DNA from 2 places in the Sporosarcina sp. Y1009 genome. Region 2 is predicted to be linked to the other one. Evidence: predicted binding sites of a transcription regulator. Region 2 holds the regulator's gene; the other holds the start of a gene.
The links. Region 2 encodes CtsR, which represses protease genes until heat stress. Its sites were predicted from a motif close to ATGGTCAATAAAGGTCAAACA; they were not measured.

Region 1: AC25Y1_RS03345 (ATP-dependent Clp protease ATP-binding subunit) is a predicted target of CtsR. The motif match lies at 1,251-1,271, and genes of this name have one in related genera.

What each region holds. Positions count from the first base shown of each region.
Region 1 covers NZ_JBYHFO010000002.1:133,319-136,536, forward strand. Annotated here, with positions in the region: gene AC25Y1_RS03345 (ATP-dependent Clp protease ATP-binding subunit) at 1-1,208, opposite strand, end outside; gene AC25Y1_RS03350 (DUF4097 family beta strand repeat-containing protein) at 1,402-2,202, opposite strand; gene AC25Y1_RS03355 (YczE/YyaS/YitT family protein) at 2,543-3,205, shown strand.
Region 2 covers NZ_JBYHFO010000018.1:2,025-5,242, reverse strand. Annotated here, with positions in the region: gene mcsB (protein-arginine kinase McsB) at 1-566, opposite strand, end outside; gene AC25Y1_RS16545 (UvrB/UvrC motif-containing protein) at 556-1,110, opposite strand; gene AC25Y1_RS16540 (CtsR family transcriptional regulator) at 1,153-1,620, opposite strand; gene AC25Y1_RS16535 (hypothetical protein) at 1,902-3,218, opposite strand, start outside.

The DNA.
Region 1 (3,218 bases), on a different contig from region 2:
TGTAGTTTAGTCACAGGAATCCCTGTTTTTTCTTCTACGATCAATTCAATATCTGATACGGAAACTTCTACATTTCCTGCTTCCTTATTTTGTTTCGCTTCATCTAATTGTTTTCGTAATTGAATTTCTTCATAACGTAAATTTGCAGCTTTCTCATAGTCTTCTGCTTCAGCTGCTTGTTCTTTTTCTTCAATCACTTCATTTAAACGCACATGGATTGAATCAGAATCAGCAACGACATGGATAAGATTTAATCGTGACCCCACTTCATCCATCAAATCAATTGCTTTGTCCGGTAAGAATCGGTCTTGTATATAGCGCTGTGATAAAGTAACAAAGGCCTGCACCGCTTCATCCGTATAAACCACTTCATGGAAATCTTCATAACGATTTTTAATCCCGTTTAGGATTTTAATTGTATCTTCTGCAGAAGGTTCTTTGACGATAATTGGTTGGAATCTGCGTTCAAGAGCTGCATCTTTTTCAATTTGGCGATATTCTTTTAATGTCGTCGCGCCGATGAGTTGCAGTCCCCCACGTGCTAATGCAGGTTTTAAAATATTGCCCGCATCCATTTGTGAGCCTTCCGTCTGACCAGCACCCACTAGTAAGTGAATTTCATCGATGAATAAAATAACATCTTTTCTTGTTTGAAGTTCTTCGATTAACTGCTTCATCCGTTCTTCAAACTGCCCACGAATACCAGTATTTGTGACAAGTGAAGCAACATCTAACAAGTACACTTCTTTGTTCAAAAGTTTTACAGGTACATCGCCTTCATTAATCTTCACCGCAAGTCCTTCGGCAATCGCTGTTTTACCAACTCCAGGTTCCCCGATTAACACTGGATTATTTTTGTTTCTTCTATTTAATGTTTCGATTACACGCTTCACTTCTTGATCGCGACCGATAACCGGGTCGATTAAACCTTCTCTTGCTTCGTTTGAGATGTTTTTACCAAGTTGATCTAAAAGGCCATCATCTTGCTGTTTATCGTTTTGTTTCGTTTGTGTACGAGCTTGCCCACTGCCGTTCGCTTGAAAGAACTGATTCCCTTCGCTACCGAATGATGGCATTTTGCCACTATTTATTTGATTTTGGATCTCAGCAAAACATGTATGACACATGTTCACTTGCATATTTTGCTGATTGAGACTAAATCTTAAATTCATCGTTGCTGCATTCTTACCACAATGTTGACATTTCATAGATGTTTCCTCCTCTTTCTTACTATTAATTTATCAAACCTGACTTTGACTATCTTTGACTATATTTATATTATATACTGACCTACTTTGACTTTCAAATTACTTGCTTACATCTTTTCATTAAGGATTGGATTCACAAAAAGACCGTTGATTTATAAAATCAACAGTCTTAACAGATACTTTTTTAAATTCCTTACTTTGTTACCGTTATTCGTCCATTATCAGTCCTTAATTTTATCAAATGTTTCCCAGTCCCATACACAGTCTGCTCATTGCTTTTTCCGAAAATATCGATTTTACCATTATCCGTTTTCACATCAAATACCACATTAGTCGGCTCTTTTGTTGATTGGATTTCAATTCGTCCATTATCTGTTGTTAGGTAGATTGGACGATCCAAGTTGTCTGTCACCAGCATAATTCCGCCGTTGTTTGTCTTTCCAATAATTTCACCGGAGACTTGTTCTAATAGAATTTTACCATTGTTCGAGTCTACTTGGGTAGTAACCGTATCGACATTTTTTAATTCGATTCTTCCATTGTCAGTTTCAAATTTTATATCTTTTGCTTTCATATTTTCTGCCTTGATTTTTCCATTATTATTATTAATTTTGATCATATCATATTGTTTTTCAGGAACTTTTATAAGTAGTTCTATTTTCGAAAATGATAAATCAAAACTAAGGAAACCCCATCTTTTTTCCTTCAACTTCACAGTGAGTTCATCATTCTTAACGTCAGCTTGAAAATCAAGTTTTGTATTTTTCCTCTTCTCACCTATATACTCAACGGTTGTTTCACTGCTATTGGTTGAAATAATTTCCACCGCAGCATTGTCGGATAGAACGTCTATACTTGTAAATGATTCGTCCCCAATTTCTTTTTTATTCGAGCCTTCAACAAAATTATTCCAAACTTGAAAAAGAGAAATTGCCCCAAATATAACAATAAACATAATTAACAAAACCACGAGCAATCTTTTATTTTGTTTCATTTTCCTAACCTCCACATAAATGATCTAACGGGATTACCCCAATATATTTATTATAATGGTTAGGTGCGTCTTAGTGAATGGACTTGGGCATTGGTTTTTACTCAGCCCTTAGACGTAGAGTCCGACTCCCTGTGATTAAAAAATCGAATCCTGCCGCCACTAATCTGGAATTGTCCAATGACAATTACCCATAACTGATTTGCCAAGTGAAACAATCTTCTTCAAAAACGCCATTAAGTAATGCATTTTCCAAGTATCCCTTACAAACAAACAACGCACCTTATTTTAAATTCGATGTTATGATTAATTGGTCAAAATAACTTAGAAAGTGAAGGTAGTTATGAATCATATCAACGTTACAATGAAGCGCCTCTTCGTATATGTATTCGGTTTATTTTTCTTATCACTTGGCGTTAGCTTTTCAATTCAGGCGGGACTTGGCGTATCCCCTGTGTCCTCTCTTGCATATGCCTTTACGTTAACCGTAGGATTATCAATCGGCATGACAACGATACTTTCAAATGTTTTATTTATTTTTTGTCAAGTGATATTAAATAAACGTATCGATATGAAAGAATTTACGCTTCAACTCATCATCGCATTTTTATTTGGATTCTTTATGGATGCTACTCTATTTATCGTACAACTACTTCCCACCCCTGAAACAATCATCGTTAGATGTCTCTATTTACTAATAAGTTTGTTGGTCGTGTCATTTGGTTTACTCAATTATTTCACAGCGAAACTTCCATTAATGCCCTATGATGCACTTACCTATGTAATTAGTGAACGATTTAACTGGAAATTTAGCAAAGCAAAAATCACAAGTGATTTACTCAACGTTTGTGTGGCAGGTACCGTTTGTTTAATTTTCATCCAATCATTTGGCTCAATTGGGTTCGGAACACTAGCTGCAGCGTACTTCATCGGAAAAATTTTAGGCTGGATGATGAAAAAGTACCAACACCCCCTACAACAATGGGTTTTTCAAATGAAATCTTAAAAACTTTACCCGT
Region 2 (3,218 bases):
TGCTTTGTAATCGTCAATGCAGGCAAATGCATCATAACAGAGGCACGCATCCCTGTTCCTGTATTGGAGGGACAACTAGTTAAGTACCCAAATTCCTCATCAAATGCATACGGCAAGTCTTTCTCAAGCAAATCGTCCACCTCATTGGCATGACGGAAAGCTTCTTCTAGTTGTAGCCCTGGATAAATGCACTGGATTCGAATATGGTCTTCTTCATTGACCATGACACTGACTGACTCATCAGAAGACAACAAGACCGCACCGTGGCGATTAGGGTCCGTCAAATTCGGGCTGACCAAGTGTTTCTCTACGAGTACTTCTTGGTCTAATGAAGGCAAGTCAGACATTCTCGAGTACGTATAGTCTTCCTCATTCATATCTAATAGTGTCCCCGAAACAATCTTATCTACCACTAATGCTTCTTCGTCAGTTGCAGCGATAGGAAAACGATAGCCCCTTAAATTTCGAGCCAATCGAATACGTGTGGAAAGCACAATATCCGAATTTTCACCGTGCGCAGTCATCCAGCCAGTTGCCGCATTCCGTATGAATTTTTCAATCGACATCGGGTTCTTCACCTCCATATGCAAGTTGCTTTTGAAGTTCATTGGCTTCATCGCGTAAAGCAGCGGCTTCTTCAAATCGCTCTTCTTTTACAGCATCTTGCATTTTCGCACGGACTTCTTCCACTTTCCGCTTAATGGCATATACTCGATTAAATGAAACGGGTATTTTCCCAGTATGGGTTGCATGACCGCTATGTAGTTTACCAAAGACATTTGGAAGATGTTGCCGAAACGTGTCATAGCATGTTGCACAACCAAATTTCCCAATGTCAAGGAATTTTGAAAACGTTAACTGACATCCTGGACATTCGATTCCATCAAATTGATTGACACGGGCTTGTTGCTCTGTTTTAAATGGCTCCGCTGTTCCAAACCATTGTGACAAAAATTGCTGAATAGATAATGGTTCCTGGTTAGGATCAAAGTGAAATGTTTGTGATTGGAAAGCACACTTCTCACATAAATGTTGTTCGACAGATTCACCTGTATTCCCTTTTTTTATAATGACGGATGCAGGCCGTTCTTTACAATTTTCACAAATCAAAATGTCCACCTCCGATAGGTAAAGTTTGGTTTATCGTTTAACCTAAAGTTGTTCATAAATAAGCGTAATGAGCATCGCACGTAAAATACGTGCCCGAATGATGTCTCGTTCTGGAAGCGGAATGCGGATTGTCGTTCGATCTACCGCCGCAAGAATCAGCCTAGACTCGCGCTCAGTGATGACTTCTTCATCGATAAGCCGATAAACAATATCTAATGCCATCGTATGCGAAGCGCCGCCATCAAGACCTGCAAGGATATGTTCGATTAAGTCCTTGCGGTTATTCGGACGAACTCTAAAAATACGAATATACCCACCACCGCCTCGTTTCGACTCAACGGCATACCCACGTTCAGCTGTAAATCGCGTATTGATCACATAATTTATTTGCGATGGCACGCATTGAAACTTTTCGGCAACTTCTCCCCGTTTAATCTCAATAATGCCACTGTGTTCTTGTTCGATAATCCTCTTTAAATATCCTTCAATAATATCAGAAATGTTTCGCATGTCCTCACCTCTTTCATGAAGTCTGATAAGGCATTGACTTTGACTATCTTTGACTTGATTGTACAGCCGAATTTACTGATTCGCAATTGATTCGCACCTGAATGGAAGAATCTCAATCAGTATCGGCGAATGGGTTGCTAGTTTAGACATTGTGTGGAAATTGGCTGTTGGCGTAGTAAATATATCGGAATTCGGGCAGCGTGCAAGTTCGTCGGAATGAGGGAGAGATTGTGCAAAAAATTAAAGAGCTTCCTAATATGATTAGGAAGCCCCATTTTTTCTTAATTTACGCTAGTATTGGTCAATTCTCTTACCGGTAAAAATTGTTCACCTGTATCTAAATAGGTCATGGCGAGCTTGTCACCTTCTTGAATATAAATCGAAAGTGGTTCAACCTCAGAAGAAACGAGGAAATTTCGACCGTCATCTGCCAAAATCGACACTAATGTAAAGTCACCCACCCGCTCTTTAAATACCCGGGCTACCGTGATCGCAGCTTTTGCTTCTTCAGCATTTGAAGTGCCATCAACCGTACTTCCGCCACGTTGAATTGCGGTTTTATACAATTTCAACGCTTCATTTGGTGTTGTCCCGTGGACTGAAATCTCTGGATTTGCAGCAGATACGATAAAGTAGTTTTGCAAAAATCCATTAGAATCCAAAACTGGTGTCAGCCAACTCGCTTCACCGTAAAAGTTATAGAGCACCGGCATTTCGCCAGACCATTTCTTTTCGATAAACTTCTTCTCAATAATTTGCAGCGCACCCTGTGAATCCATATAAGACTCTTCCAGATTACCCGTGTAATATGTTGCTTCTCCTGTACGACCATCCGTCAACGCATAACCGAGCATTGAATCGACGCCTTCTTTCGGGCTTGTAAAGTCTGTAAAGTAATACATATGTCCATTTTCGTCGAATATCGGACTCACATTTGCTTCTGTTCCTTCATCTGATGGTAATTTCACGTCTTTCTTTCCAACGACCGAATTCCAAAAACCGTGAATATAGTTTCCAAAATAGCTATTTTGCAAGCTTACAGCCTCAGGTGAAACCGCTCCGTTAATGAATTCTGGAACTTCAGAAGTCGGATATTGCTCAACATCCCCCGACTCGGGATCCATCATGACGATCCCTTTCACGTCAAAGCCGTTACGCGCGGAAATAAATTCTCCGTATGAACGAATATAATACGGTTTCCCCTCATCATCTATTTCCAGCTGAACATCTCCGTAATAAATGAGATTTGGCATGGCCATTCTCATATGTCGTTCCACATTTTTTCCGAAAAATGAAGACGGTGTATAAACCATTTCGGCATCAATGAATTTCGGATTGTCTGATGAATCAGTCGCGCTCATTGTAAAGTATCCTGGTGTCGATTTCGCACTCCACCATTTGAAAAACCCTGAAAACTCAACGGGTGCAATATAGACAAAGTCATCACCGACCTTCTGTATTTGCAAGTTACCAAGTTCATAATAACTCGTATTTGGTACTTGACCGAAGGCTTTCTTCATTTTATTTCGCGCAAATTTCGGTGGCACACTAGCAGGTGTTTTCGTTTCATCAAATGCGGTGATTTCCACTTTCTCATC